2 regions of the Paenibacillus sp. CAA11 genome follow, and region 2 is predicted to be linked to the other one. Evidence: predicted binding sites of a transcription regulator. Region 2 holds the regulator's gene; the other holds the start of a gene.
The links. The regulator CtsR, encoded in region 2, represses protease genes until heat stress. The targets are predictions, from matches to a motif close to ATGGTCAATAAAGGTCAAACA.
Positions count from the first base shown of each region.

Region 1: a site for CtsR is predicted at 1,440-1,460, ahead of clpP (ATP-dependent Clp endopeptidase proteolytic subunit ClpP). Genes of this name have one in related genera too.

Region 1 covers NZ_CP028922.1:184,949-192,606, forward strand. The annotation lists gene DCC85_RS00935 (PdaC/SigV domain-containing protein) at 1-308, shown strand, start outside; gene DCC85_RS00940 (YciI family protein) at 336-578, shown strand; gene clpP (ATP-dependent Clp endopeptidase proteolytic subunit ClpP) at 662-1,258, opposite strand; tRNA gene DCC85_RS00950 (tRNA-Arg) at 1,550-1,624, opposite strand; gene DCC85_RS00955 (sugar-binding transcriptional regulator) at 1,880-2,908, shown strand; gene gap (type I glyceraldehyde-3-phosphate dehydrogenase) at 2,986-3,996, shown strand; gene DCC85_RS00965 (phosphoglycerate kinase) at 4,128-5,309, shown strand; gene tpiA (triose-phosphate isomerase) at 5,411-6,163, shown strand; gene gpmI (2,3-bisphosphoglycerate-independent phosphoglycerate mutase) at 6,165-7,658, shown strand, end outside.
Region 2 covers NZ_CP028922.1:4,171,987-4,179,644, forward strand. The annotation lists gene radA (DNA repair protein RadA) at 1-213, opposite strand, end outside; gene clpC (ATP-dependent protease ATP-binding subunit ClpC) at 495-2,939, opposite strand; gene DCC85_RS19690 (protein-arginine kinase McsB) at 3,003-4,061, opposite strand; gene DCC85_RS19695 (protein-arginine kinase activator protein McsA) at 4,074-4,598, opposite strand; gene DCC85_RS19700 (CtsR family transcriptional regulator) at 4,639-5,100, opposite strand; gene DCC85_RS23200 (hypothetical protein) at 5,389-5,559, opposite strand; gene DCC85_RS19705 (erythromycin esterase family protein) at 5,621-6,910, opposite strand; rRNA gene rrf (5S ribosomal RNA) at 7,083-7,199, opposite strand; rRNA gene DCC85_RS19715 (23S ribosomal RNA) at 7,432-7,658, opposite strand, start outside.

The DNA.
Region 1 (7,658 bases), 900 kb from region 2:
GCGTTCTAGGTGGCTTGACCTTTAACTTGAAGAGCGGTCAAAGTTTAAGCTTGAAAGATCTGCTTAAGTCTAATCCGGATTATGCAAAGGTTCTGAGCGCCAAGGTGAAGACCAAGCTGGAGAAGGAGCCGGGTTATTTCGGGGGCTTCAAGACATTGGGGGCAAACCCGGATTTCTATTTGAAGGACGAAGGAATCGTCATTTTCTTTCAGCAGTATGATTATGTGCCTTATGCAGCCGGGCTGCTGGAATATTATTTCCCGTTTGCTTCACTGCTTCCCCAGGGTGCTAATCCATTTGAACAATAACGTTAAGAGTAGAGGAGAAACTTAAAATTGTATTTACTCATCACGAAAAGAACGGATCAATTCAATGCGAGCTTTATTCAGCCGCATTATGATTATTTGAGTAAGCTTGAAGAAGAGGGGGTGTTAATCGACTTTGGCCCATTCGGGGACGGTTCAGGGGGAGCCTATCTGATCAAGTGTACTTCTTGGGAAGAAGCTCTGGAGACGGCGAATGCAGATCCCTTATCCAAAGCGGCTCCTCAACAGTGGAAGTTAAGGAGTGGAAGCTAAGCAAATTTAAGCAATGATATCTAAGCAAAAAGCCAGGTCCTTGGGTACAGGTCCTGGCTTTTCCGCTGTTTAGATCATTATAATTATACGCCCTCTGAAGTAACCTTCTCGATTACTTTATCTACAATGCCGTATTCTTTAGCTTCTGCAGCACTCATGAAATAGTCGCGGTCCGTGTCTTTCTCGATGCGTTCCAGCGGCTGGCCGGTACGTTCTGCGAGGATCTTGTTCAGGGAATCGCGCATTTTGAGAATGCGGCGGGCACGGATTTCGATATCCGTTGCTTGGCCTTCAGCTCCGCCCAGCGGCTGGTGAATCATGATCTCGCTGTTAGGCAGTGCGAAGCGCTTACCCTTGGCGCCGGCATTCAGCAGAAATGCTCCCATGGAAGCGGCCATACCTACACAGATCGTAGATACATCGGATTTGATGAACTGCATCGTATCGTAAATAGCCATGCCTGCGGTAATGGAGCCGCCAGGGCTGTTGATGTACAGATGAATATCCTTGCCAGGATCTTCAGCATCAAGGAACAGCATCTGAGCAATGATGGAGTTGGCCACCACGTCGTTCACTTGAGAGCCAAGGAAGATGATCCGGTCTTTGAGAAGTCTGGAATAAATGTCGTAAGCACGCTCACCGCGGTTACTTTGTTCGACGACCATAGGAATATAACTCACAATAAACCCTCCTAATAAAGTGTAATGGAGCCTGCTCTGTAGTTCTGTCTTGAGTAAGAAGGGAAAGCAGGTTGGTGCATGGATTCGTATCCGTCTCAGGATTGACCAAAATAGTGGAATTAAAACCCTGAGATAGAAGGAACCGCTGTTTTATAACCTCATCATATACAATTTCAAACATAAAGTCAAAGAAAGTCAAACTAATTGCATCAAAAAGGCCCGATCCCTCGGGCCATTGGTTAATTCATAATATAGGAATTTCTTCAAGATATGTAAGTTGTTGAATAATTATGGCGCGCCCGCGAGGAATCGAACCTCGATCTCAGGCTCCGGAGGCCTACGTCATATCCATTGGACCACGGGCGCACTAATTAAAGTGACAAAGATGATTATAGGACATTCATAAGCAAAAAGCAAGCCGAATTGCTAATTATCTTTGGAGGAAAATGAGCCCATAAAGTTGTTTTGAATAAATGAAGTAAATATTGTTTATTCTACGGTCGATAGGCTTGCAAGAGGCACAAAAATTGGTTAGAATACAGGTGGGACTTAAAAAGTTATCCCGGGACATTTTTGGACCACCCGAGAAGAGGAGACAGTCGAAGTTGCAGGAGTGAAGACATGCGAAATTTGTTGGAGATCCAAAAGCAGCTTTTGCCTGATCTCATGGACATTCTCAAAAAAAGGTACACCATACTTCATCAGATCATGCTTGAAGGAGTGATCGGCCGAAGAACTTTGGCCGGTGCCTTGAACATGACGGAACGCGTGCTGCGTGCCGAAACGGATCTTCTGAAGGCTCAGGGGCTGATTGAAATCGAGAATGTCGGTATGAGAATCAGCGATGCAGGGCGAAATCTGCTTGAGCTAATGGAACCGGTCGTGAACGAACTGTTCGGACTGGCCAATCTGGAAGATAGAATCCGCAAGGCTTACGGGCTGCGGAGGGTGATTGTGGTACCGGGGGATTCTGAAGATTCACCGCTGACCAAGCGAGAGCTTGGCCGGGCAGGCGCGAGGGCTCTTCTTAGCGTAATGGGTGAGAACGACGTCGTTGCCGTAACTGGAGGTTCAACACTGGCCGAGATGGCAGAGCAGTTAACACCGTCTTCATCTCCTATTAAAGGCAGCTGGTTTGTACCTGCACGCGGGGGATTAGGAGAGAGTCTGGAGATTCAAGCCAACACCATTGCTTCGGGTATGGCTAAGAGGGTTGGTGCCAGCTACCGGCTGTTGCATGTACCGGATCTGCTGGGCAGAGAAGCATACGACTCCTTAGTGCATGATCAGAATATCCAGGAAATCGTCAGCCTAATCCGCCGAGCGAAGATCGTCGTTCATGGTATCGGCGATGCGATGGAGATGGCACGAAGACGTAAGCTGGACAGTGAAATGGTAGCCGTGCTTCGACAGGAAGGGGCTATCGCGGAATCATTTGGCTATTACTTTAATGAACAGGGAATTGTCGTCCATAAGATGCTTACCTTGGGGCTAAAGCTTGAGGACATCATGACTACGGATACCGTAATCGGTATAGCTGGAGGACGCAGCAAAGCCAAAGCCATTCACGCCGTGCTCCGGTTCGGCCATGAAGATATTCTGGTCACGGATGAGGCGGCAGCCTTAAAGATTGTCAGCGAGCTCGATTAACTATGGTTACTCATGACAGGCCTCACGGTCTGTCTTGAATAAATAAATTAAAAATACAATTTCTGGGAGGATCTATCATGAGTGTAAAAGTAGGTATTAACGGATTTGGACGTATTGGACGCTTGGCTTTCCGCCGTATTCAAGAAGTGGAAGGCATTGAAGTAGTAGCAATCAACGACTTGACCGACGCTAAAATGTTGGCTCATTTGCTTAAATATGATACAACTCAAGGTACTTTCAAAGGCGACGTTGAAGTACATGACGGCTTCTTCAAAGTAAACGGTAAAGAAGTTAAGGTTCTGGCTAACCGCAACCCTGAAGAACTTCCTTGGGGAGAGCTTGGCGTAGATATCGTTCTGGAGTGCACAGGCTTCTTCACAACTAAGGAAAAAGCTGAGCTTCACCTGAAAGGCGGCGCTAAGAAGGTTGTTATCTCCGCTCCAGCTACTGGTGACATGAAGACGATCGTTTACAACGTAAACCATGACATCTTGGACGGAACTGAAACTGTAATCTCCGGCGCATCTTGCACAACAAACTGCCTGGCTCCTATGGCTAAAACTTTGCAAGACAAATTCGGTATTGTTGAAGGCCTGATGACTACAATCCATGCTTACACTGGCGACCAAAACACTTTGGATGCTCCGCATGCGAAAGGTGACTTCCGTCGTGCTCGTGCAGCGGCTGAAAACATCATTCCTAACACAACTGGTGCTGCTAAAGCCATCGGTCTGGTTATCCCTGAACTGAAAGGCAAATTGGACGGCGCTGCTCAACGCGTACCAGTACCTACTGGTTCCCTGACTGAGCTGGTATCTGTTCTTGAAAAGAACGTTACTGTAGAAGAAGTTAACGCAGCTATGAAAGAAGCTTCCGATCCACAAACTTATGGATATACTGAAGACGAAATCGTATCTTCCGACATCAAAGGTTTGACATTCGGTTCCCTGTTTGATGCTACTCAAACTAAGGTTCTGACTGTTGGCGACAAACAACTTGTTAAGACTGTTGCTTGGTATGACAACGAAATGTCCTACACTGCACAGCTCGTTCGTACTTTGGAACACTTCGCTAAACTGGCTAAGTAATTTAAATATTACTTGTCAGAGCTTCGCGAACTATAGAGCGGAAACATATTATCTGTTTCCGCTCTTTATACATGAAATGGTTTTTCCTTGAATTGCAGATATGTAAATTTTAAGGGTGCGGAGGAACAGTGATGAATAAAAAGAGTGTACGTGACGTAGAAGTAACCGGAAAACGCGTGTTTGTACGCGTGGACTTTAATGTACCGTTTGAAGATGGAAAGATCTCTGATGACAAGCGAATCCGTGAAACACTCCCAACAATCAATTATTTGATTGAAAAGGGTGCGAAAGTGATTTTGGCGAGCCACCTGGGTCGTCCAAAAGGTCAAGTAAATGAATCCATGCGTCTTACTGCTCCTGCAGAACGTTTGTCCGAGCTGCTCGGCAAACCGGTTCAAAAAGCGGATGAAGCTGTAGGCGAAGCTGTTAAAGCAAAGATTGATGCAATGAACAATGGCGACGTGCTTGTGCTTGAGAATGTGCGCTTCTACCCTGGCGAAGAGAAGAATGATCCAGAGCTTGCGAAGCAATTTGCAGAGCTTGCGGATCTGTTCGTAAATGACGCTTTTGGTGCTGCTCACCGTGCCCATGCTTCAACAGAAGGCATTGCTCATTACCTGCCAGCTGTATCGGGTCTTCTGATGGAGAAGGAACTGTCCGTACTGGGCAAAGCCCTGTCCACCCCAGATCGTCCTTTCACAGCTATCATTGGCGGATCCAAGGTAAAAGACAAAATCGACGTGATCGATAACCTGTTGAACATTGCAGACAACGTGCTGATCGGCGGCGGTTTGGCTTACACCTTCTTCAAAGCACAAGGCCATGAAATCGGCCTGTCTCTGTGTGACAATGATAAGCTTGATGTGGCCCTCGGTTTCATCGAGAAGGCTAAGAAGCTCGGCAAGAACTTCCAGCTTCCAGTGGACATTGTGATCGCTGACGATTTCAAAGTAGATGCAAACACAGATGTAGTAGGCATTGATTCCATTCCTGAGAAATGGGAAGGCGTGGACATCGGACCTAAGACTCGCGCGAAATATGCTGAGATCATTAAGAACTCCAAGCTGATTGTTTGGAACGGACCGATGGGCGTATTTGAAATGGAACCATTCGCTAATGGTACGCGTGAAGTTGCTGAAGCTTGTGCAACTACAGAAGGCTACACCATTATCGGCGGCGGTGATTCTGCAGCAGCTGCAGAGAAATTCCACCTTGCTGACAAGATGGACCACATCTCTACAGGCGGCGGTGCTTCCCTGGAATTCATGGAAGGTAAAGCACTCCCTGGCGTTGTGGCATTGAATGACAAGTAATGAAACCTTTATACTTATAGAGTCATGAAATCTGCAGCCTGTCCTACTTGGGTTGGGAGGGGCTGCAGATACGAAATAGAACAACAGGAGGGATGAGCCGCATGAGAACACCAATCATTGCAGGGAACTGGAAGATGTTCAAGACTGTTCCCGAAGCCAAAGCCTTTTTCGCGGAAGTGAAAGGCAAAGCGGAAGTGGAAGGCGTAGAGTCCGTAATCTGCGCTCCGTTCACGAACTTGCCAGCTCTGGTAGAAGCGGCAAAAGGAACTTCGATCAAGATCGGAGCTCAAAATTTGCATTTTGAGGATGAAGGAGCTTTCACAGGCGAAGTCAGCGGTGCCATGCTGAAGGATCTCGGTGTGGATTATGTCATTATTGGACATTCAGAGCGCCGTGCTTATTTCGGAGAAACCGACGAAATCGTCAACAAGAAGGTTCATGCTGCATTCAAATACGGCATCACTCCGATTCCTTGCGTAGGCGAGAAGCTTGAAGAGCGTGAAGCTGGCCAAACCAAGGACGTTGTAAAGGTGCAAACCACTGCAGCGCTGCAAGGACTGACTGCTGAGCAAGCTGCTCAAGTTGTCATTGCTTACGAACCAATCTGGGCCATCGGCACAGGCAAGTCCTCCACTTCACAGGATGCCAATGAAGTGATCGCGTACATCCGCAGCCTCGTTGCGGACCTGTATGACAGTGAAACTGCGGGCAAGATCCGTATCCAATATGGCGGCAGCGTGAAGCCAGAGAACGTAAAGGAATATATGAGCCAAAGCGATATCGACGGTGCGCTTGTAGGCGGAGCCAGCTTGCAACCGGCATCCTACATCTCGCTGGTTGAGGGGGCAAAGTAAGATGTCTGCACCAAGACCTGTAGCATTGATCATTATGGACGGCTTCGGTCTTCGCAACACGGTGGAGGGCAACGCGGTTGCTCAAGCCAAGAAACCGAACTATGACCGTTATCTGAAGGAATATCCAAATACGACTTTGACCGCATGCGGTGAAGCCGTAGGTTTGCCTGAAGGACAGATGGGCAACTCCGAGGTAGGTCACTTGAATATCGGTGCAGGACGCATTGTATATCAAGACTTGACTCGGATTTCCAAGTCCATTCGCGAAGGTGAGTTCTTCGACAATGAGACGCTGGTAGAAGCTGTACGTGTAGCGAAGAAGAACGGCAAGAAGCTGCACCTGTACGGGCTGCTGTCCGATGGCGGCGTGCACAGCCACATCGACCATCTGTTCGCAATGCTTGAGCTAGCTAAGAAAGAGGATATGCACGAAGTTTACATCCATGCATTCCTTGATGGACGCGACGTTGCTCCAGATAGCGGCAAAGGCTACCTGCAGCAGCTGATCACTAAGATTGAAGAAATCGGCGTGGGTAAAATTGCGACCTTGTCGGGACGCTATTACTCCATGGACCGCGACAAGCGGTGGGAGCGTGTTGAGAAGTCCTATCGTGCCATCGTGTATGGCGATGGACCGAAGTACACGGATCCGCTTGCAGCTGTTGCTGATTCTTACAACAACTCGGTATTCGACGAGTTCATGGTTCCTACCGTTATTGTCGACGGACAAGGTAATCCGGTGGGCCCCGTGGAATCCGGCGATTCCGTCGTATTCCTGAACTTCCGTCCTGACCGTGCTATTCAGCTGTCTCAGGTATTCACCAACCTGGACTTCCGCGGCTTTGACCGTGGTCCGAAGTTCCCTGAGAACCTGCATTTCGTCTGCCTGACGCTCTTTAGTGAGACGGTAGGAGGATATGTGGCTTACTCTCCGAAGAACCTCGACAATACGCTGGGTGAAGTGCTGGTACAGCATAACAAGAAGCAGCTTCGGATTGCAGAAACCGAGAAATATCCGCATGTTACGTTCTTCTTTAGCGGTGGACGTGATGTAGAGCTTCCTGGAGAAACTCGGATTCTGATTAACTCACCGAAGGTTGCGACCTATGACCTCAAGCCAGAAATGAGCGCTTACGAAGTAGCAGCTGCAGCTGTGAAAGAGATCGAAGAGGAGAACTTCGATACCATAATCCTGAATTTCGCGAATCCGGATATGGTAGGTCATTCTGGTATGCTTGAGCCAACGATTAAAGCGGTTGAAGTAACAGATGAGTGCGTAGGTAAAGTGGTGGATGCAGTAGTTGCCAAGGGCGGCGTAGCAATCATTATCGCTGACCATGGTAATGCGGATATGGTATTTGATGAGAACGGCCGGCCGTTCACGGCACATACCACCAATCCGGTTCCATTCATCGTAACTTCCCATGATGTAGTTCTGCGTGAGAGCGGTATTCTGGCCGACGTAGCGCCTACAATTCTTGACCTGATGCAGCTT
Region 2 (7,658 bases):
CACTCTCGGCTCCTTGCCACTTTCTATATCTATGATGGGAAGCGGTTTTTCTTTACTTTGGAATATCCCTGAGGTCATCCCCTGAGTCTTAACAACTGACTCCGTCTCCTCCAACATGGAATTCCATGTTCCGCATCCCGGACATTTGCCGTACCACTTGGGGGATTCATACCCGCATTCTGTGCAGTAAAACTTCGTTTTTGTTTTCGCCATTTACCTCTCCTTAAATCATTCAATCCCCTCGCCGAACCGCTTAGGACCGCTCTTCTTATCTATATTATATTCCAGTTAACTGTTATAAAAAAACCAAATTTCATTACTCAAAGTTTACCATTTTCGGCAAGCGAACAAAAGGCCAGTTCCTTCCCTCTATGCATATACATCGGAGAAATTTCCATATAATTTAGCACCTGTGCATCAACTCTTCAGATTCCGGTTAAAAAAAAGGCTGTTTTAGAGTTCATTCCTCTAAAACAGCCTTCTTAAATTCTAGCTTACGCTTGTGGGGAGAAGCTTCCTGTTCGGGTGACTGTAAGTTCGCCATTCTCTTCATCAATCGTCAGCGAATCTCCCTTTTTCACCCGGCCTGTCAGCAATTCCTCGGACAAACGATCCTCAATATGTTTTTGAATCGCTCTGCGAAGCGGACGTGCGCCGTAGGCTGGATCAAATCCTGCCTTAGCCAGGAATGACTTCGCCTTGTCTGTCAGTTCAAAGTCTACATCATACTCACGCAGCCGTTTTCTCAGCTCGTCGGACATGAGCGATACGATTTGGCCAATATGAGCTTCCTCGAGGGAATGGAAGACGATAATTTCGTCAATCCGGTTGAGGAACTCAGGACGGAAGCTCTTCTTAAGCTCATCCATCACTTTACCCTTCATATTGTCATACTCGGCACCTGCATCGACTACAGCTGTAAAGCCCATCGTTGTGTTGCGGCGGATCGCCTCAGCACCCACGTTGGAAGTCAGAATAATGAGGGTATTGCGGAAGTCAACCACCCGGCCCTTAGAATCGGTCAAACGTCCATCCTCAAGCACTTGAAGCAGGATATTAAACACTTCAGGGTGCGCCTTCTCAATCTCATCCAACAGTACAACCGAATACGGCTTACGGCGTACCTTCTCGGTCAATTGACCGCCTTCCTCATAGCCCACATATCCTGGAGGCGCTCCAACCAGACGGGAAGTGGAGTGCTTCTCCATATACTCTGACATGTCGATGCGGATGACCGCATTCTCATCGCCGAACATGGCTTCAGCAAGCGCGCGAGCCAGCTCAGTCTTACCTACCCCGGTTGGACCAAGGAATATAAAGGAGCCCATCGGACGCTTTGGATCTTTAAGTCCCGCACGAGCACGGCGAATGGCACGGCTAACTGCCTTAACAGCCTCCTCCTGTCCGATTACACGCTCATGAAGAATAGATTCCATATTCATCAGACGCTCTGTTTCCTCTTCCTTCAGCTTGCTGACAGGAATGCCGGTCCAGCTGGCAACGACCTGTGCAATATCTTCCGGTGTAACTTCGGAGTCCGTGCGTCCTTGCTTTTCCTTCCACTGATTCTTGGTGGTATCAAGCTCTTCACGAATTTTTTGCTCCGTATCACGAAGGGCTGCGGCCTTCTCGAACTCCTGGCTTTGAACAGCCGCATCTTTCTCCTTACGGATGTCTTCAAGCCGGCTCTCGAGCTGTTTCAGATTTGGCGGTACCGTATAAGAGTTGAGCCTTACTTTGGAGCCCGCCTCATCGATCAGGTCGATAGCTTTGTCGGGCAGGAACCGGTCCGGAATGTAACGATCAGACAGCTTCACCGCCTGTTCAATGGCTTCATCTGTAATTTTCACACGGTGGTGAGCCTCATAGCGGTCACGAAGGCCGTGCAGGATTTGAATAGCCTCTTCAGGCGAAGGCTGATCCACGGTAATTGGCTGGAAGCGGCGTTCTAGCGCTGCATCCTTCTCGATATACTTACGATATTCATCCAGCGTTGTAGCGCCAATGCATTGCAGTTCACCACGGGCAAGGGCTGGCTTCAGGATGTTGGAAGCATCAATAGCCCCTTCTGCTCCGCCTGCTCCGATTAATGTGTGCAGCTCATCGATGAAGAGGATGATATTGCCTGCTTGGCGGATCTCATCCATGATCTTCTTCAGACGATCTTCGAATTCACCGCGATATTTCGTCCCGGCCACCACGGAGCCCATATCCAGAGTCATTACTCTCTTCTCCCGGAGCGTCTCTGGGATTTCGTTATTGATAATCTTCTGGGCTAAGCCTTCAGCGATGGCTGTCTTACCAACGCCAGGCTCCCCGATGAGTACTGGGTTGTTCTTGGTCCGGCGGCTGAGCACCTGAATCACACGTTCAATTTCTTTACTGCGGCCGATTACCGGATCAAGGTTCCCTTCCTTCGCCGTTGCCGTCAAATCACGTGCGAGACTGTCCAACGTTGGTGTGCTGACATTCGCTGGTGTACCATGATGGCTGGACACGGCTTCGCTGCTGCCCAGAAGCTGAAGCACCTGCTGACGAGCCTTGTTCAGGCTGATTCCCAGATTATTCAGCACACGAGCTGCCACGCCTTCTCCTTCGCGAATCAAACCAAGCAAGATATGCTCTGTACCGACATAGGTATGTCCAAGCTTGCGCGCTTCATCCATAGACAGCTCGATAACCTTCTTGGCGCGAGGAGTATAAGCGATGTTCGATGGCTGCTCTTGACCGCGTCCGATCAAGGTCTCTACCTCGTCCTGGATTTTTTCCAGGCCGAGACCAAGTCCGATCAGCGCTTTGGCAGCAATCCCTTCGCCTTCTCGGATCAAACCAAGCAGTATATGCTCTGTGCCAATGTTGTTATGCCCAAGCCGCACAGCCTCTTCTTGAGCCAGTGCAAGCACCTTTTGCGCTCGTTCAGTAAATCTTCCAAACATCATTCCCCTACACCTCCGAAAGTGGTAAATTCACCTTTAGTTTTCAACTATATACACATACTACTTTTATTTACCCAATTTCTCACGAATGAGCTTAGCTCGGTACATATCCCGCTCCCCGGCTTCCATCCTTCCGCTAAAGCGCTTCTGGAGAAAGCCCGGCTGGGTAAGCACGGTCAGCTCATTCATTTCCTGCGAGGATAAACCCTCTATAAGTCCTAGGTCAATCCCCAGCCGAACATCAGACAAACGCTGCGCCGCTTCCTTCGAATCCATGATTGCCGCATGAGACAAAATTCCATAGGAACGCATTACGCGGTCTGTCATGCGCAGACGGGATTCTGCAAGCAATCTTTCCCGTGCTGATTTCTCGTGTCCAATAATTTGAAGAACTACGCTGCGCAGGTTATCAATGATCTCCTCTTCACTTTGACCAAGGGTAATCTGGTTAGATATTTGAAACAGATTGCCCACGGCCTCGCTTCCTTCCCCATAAATCCCCCGAACCGTTAAGCCTACCTGAGATACGGCCGATAAAATCCGGTTGATCTGCTTGGTAAGCACCAGCGCCGGAAGATGCATCATGACGGAAGCTCTGAGTCCTGTGCCTACATTTGTGGGGCAGCTGGTTAAATATCCTCTTTTATCATCGAACGCATAATCCACATGCGCCTCAAAAATATCATCTATCGCTGTAGCTCTTTCCCAAGCCTCCTGAACTTGAAAGCCAGGGTAAAGACATTGGATCCGCAAATGATCTTCTTCATTAACCATGATGCTGAGACTTTCATCTTCACTGATAAATACCGCACCATTTCTCGAATCGTCTGCTAAATTCGGACTGATCAGGTGCTTCTCAACCAGTACTTTCTTATCCAGTTCTCCTAGATCTGAAAGCAGGATGGTATGCAAGGTGCCATACTCCTTAAGACGCTCGTCCTTGAGCACTTCCCTCAGCTGGTTAAGAACCTCCTCCAAATGCTGGTTGGTAGCTAGCATCGGGAACGGATGATGCAGGATATTGCGGGCAATCCGTACCCGGCTGCTTATGACAATCTCAGATTCATTTCCATTTGATCGCATCCAATCGCTAAGCGGTTGTTCAGTAAAACGCATATCAGGCATGATGTATTCCTCCTACTGTTCGGAAATTTGCTTCTCGAGCTCACGAATCCGATCCCGGATCTCCGCTGCCGCTTCAAATTCCTCTTGTACAATCCTGTACTGGAGTTCACGCTTCAATTCGTCAATTTCCCGCTTGGCTTGAAGCTCGCCGCCCACTCTTGCCGGCACCTTACCAACATGGACGGTATTGCCATGCACTCGCTTGAACAGCGGATCTAGCTTATTGTTGAAATATTTATAACAGGAGCTGCAGCCAAACCGTCCTACCTTGCTAAACTGGGAGTACGTCATTCCGCATTCCTCACAGCGCACGTTCTCATTGTGTGCGGAATGGCCGCCCTGCCCTTTTCCCGTGGGATCAAAGTCGAGCAGACCCGAGAGCAGGCTGTGAATCGAGAACCCTCCAGAAGTTCCGGGAATCACTTCCCCTTTCTCCCTGGCACAGGATTCGCAGATATGAAATTCCGTCTTCTCTCCGTTTATAATCTTGGTAAAATGCAAGCTTGCCGGACGCTTTCCGCATTCTTGACAAAGCATTCGACGTCCCTCCTTTGTAACTAGTCGTTACATCCATAAACTATTTGATTAGTATAGAAATCAGCATCGCCTTCATAATTCTTGCACGAATCTGATCTCTGTAGGGAAGCTTAAGAATCAGTACGTCGCGGGAAATCGCAGCACGCATCATCTCTGCCTCACGATGGGTGAGTACTCTGGATTCTTCCAGCTGGTATACAAGTCCCTCAGCCGCTACCTGACCAATCTCTTCTCCAATCGTATGCTGAAGATGCGTATGCAGCGAGGTAGGGCCTGGAAGCTCCACACGTCTAATACGTATATACCCTCCACCACCACGCTTACTTTCCACTAAATAACCCTTCTCAAGCGTAAATCTTGTACTGATTACATAATTAATCTGGGAAGGTACACAGGAGAATTGGTCAGCCAAATCATTCCGCTGGATTTCTATCGCTCCCTCAGGACTTTCATGCAATATGCTCTTGAGATATTTTTCAATAATATCGGAGATATTACGCATGTCATCCTCCTCCACAAGTAGTAATTCATAAGTCAATAAGCTATAGTCCAGATTAGATCAACTTAGGTAACAGCTGCCTGACTGACTTTGACTTTCTTTGACTTTATACTTATTATAGCACATATTTTTATTTTGCCAAGCGATTCCTCTTTACTTCTTAGTGTGAACGAATTTATCGCCATTTATCCCTATTTCAGAATGCTATATGCAATAATTAAGCAAAGAACAGCCCCTGTCCCTAAATTGGGACAGGGGGCCGTCAGTGGCCACCTGGTCTTTGGCCTGTCTCTATTTCTTTTCTTCCTTCTCTTCCGGAACATCATATTTATTGATGTGGGCTGTGATTGCCTCTACCGCCTCATTCACATTTGTGGTCGCCGGTACACTTTTCACCTCATCCTCTGTTTTATCCACAAAGTTCTGATGATCTGCACGAATGGCTTCAATTTTGTTGCTCATAAGCTTACCTCCTGTACTTGGATTATATATATCCTTATTACTCCTTTGTGTTACTACTTATTTAAGTACCTTCAACCGAAAGCGGTTCTAATGCATGCGTCTCATGCACATAGATAAAAGCATCGTAGCGTTCTGCCATTTGTGAGGGAACATAATTCCCCGACTCATGACGCGGATCATATACAACCCCAATAGCCCTGTGACCTAGCGTTTGATTGAATTCTGCCTGTCTCTCGGGGTTCATCATCAGAATTTGGTCAGAGCCTTGCCCGGCTTGGAACATCATATCTTCCCAGCTGTGAGTTCTAGCCTCAGGCACCCTCATTACTTCAGCAGGTGCTCCCCATGCCGACCCCGCAATAACGGTTCCGTGATGTGTGCCAAATCCAATACTAAATACATTGCCGCGCCCATATTGCTCCCGTACCAGCTGGCCGATATTAATCATCCCTGCTTGCTGCATATCTGTAGCACGAGCATCTCCAATATGCGTATTGTGCTCCCAAATAATCGCTTTGGACGCAGATCCATGATAGTCAAGGACCTGCCGAAGAGCATCTGCCATATGGTAGTCCCTGATATTCCAAGACTCAGGTCCTCCTCTAACCATTGTCCGATAGTATTGTTCCGCATGAAGGGTTACCATTGCATTTACCTTAGCATCCAGCTCACCTTCATCTTGGAGATGTTCATGTTTGGATGCATTTAGCTCATTCAGCAGGTGAATGACCTCTTCTTCACATCCTTCTCCCAGCAGCCCAGCAGATATTCCATAGGATTGAGCATCGTCTCCGTAAGGTTCCAGGCAGGAAAAGGCTTGCAGCGCTGTGTCCAGCACGGGAGAACCCGTACGCTGTAAATAACCTATGACCTGCTGTATTGAGTCCCACAGGCTATACATATCCAATCCGTAAAATCCTATCTTACCGCCTTCGGCTTGTTCCGCATTGTAATGACGCAGCCATTCTGCAAATGTCTCAATCCCTTTGTTAGCCCACATCCAGCTCGGCCAGCGGTTAAATGCCTGCAGGGCATCTGCCGCCGTCTCTGCTGTGTTCCCATCCAGGTTTTTGATGTATCGGTTAACCTCATAGCAGGAGGGCCAGTCCCCTTCTACTGCAATAAACTGAAATCCCTTCTCGGCAATAAGCCTCTTCGATAGTTCTGCTCGGATGCTGTAAAATTCAGAAGTTCCGTGTGTGGCTTCGCCCAACAATACAATTCGTGCATCGCCCACAGCCTGAATCACATGGTCAAGATCACTGAGATCACGGAAGCTGACAGCATCCTTACGAATTCGTTCAACAATCGAGACTTCTGTTGTCGATGGCTTCACGATTCGGGTAATCATCTATTCCTTTGCAAAATTAGGAACCCACGCTCCGGATGCTCCATCCTTTGCTCCCCTTTCTTGGCTTATATATGTACTATGCTGTTCCTTCGGGCTTTCTATGTGTGGAATTATCTTTCAGATATACAAAAAGAGCATCGCTGATGTAATATCAGCAATGCTCTTTATATTCGCTTGGCGGCGTCCTACTCTCCCAGGACCCTGCGGTCCAAGTACCATCGGCGCTGGAGGGCTTAACGGTCGTGTTCGGGATGGGTACGTGTGGAACCCCTCCGCTATCGCCACCAAACAGGTTTTTTCCGGTCGCTATCGCTCCCTGAAATTCATCAAGGAAAATAACCCACCTTCAAAAACAGCCTGCGAGTAAATATCAAATCTTGATATTAACCCACAATTGTTCAGATGTTTAATCACCTGAAAACTGGATACGAAACGAAATTGTGATTTAGATCTTCTCGGAGTCCCCGCAAAGTACTCGGAATCAGCTTCATCAGCCTTTTCTTCACTTTGTGGGGTCATTTTAGGATAAGCCCTCGACCGATTAGTACTGGTCAGCTCCATGCATTGCTGCACTTCCACCCCCAGCCTATCTACCTCGTCGTCTTCAAGGGGTCTTACTAATTGGGAAATCTCATCTTGAGGGGGGCTTCACGCTTAGATGCTTTCAGCGCTTATCCCTTCCGCACTTAGCTACCCAGCTGTGCTCCTGGCGGAACAACTGGTGCACCAGCGGTGCGTCCATCCCGGT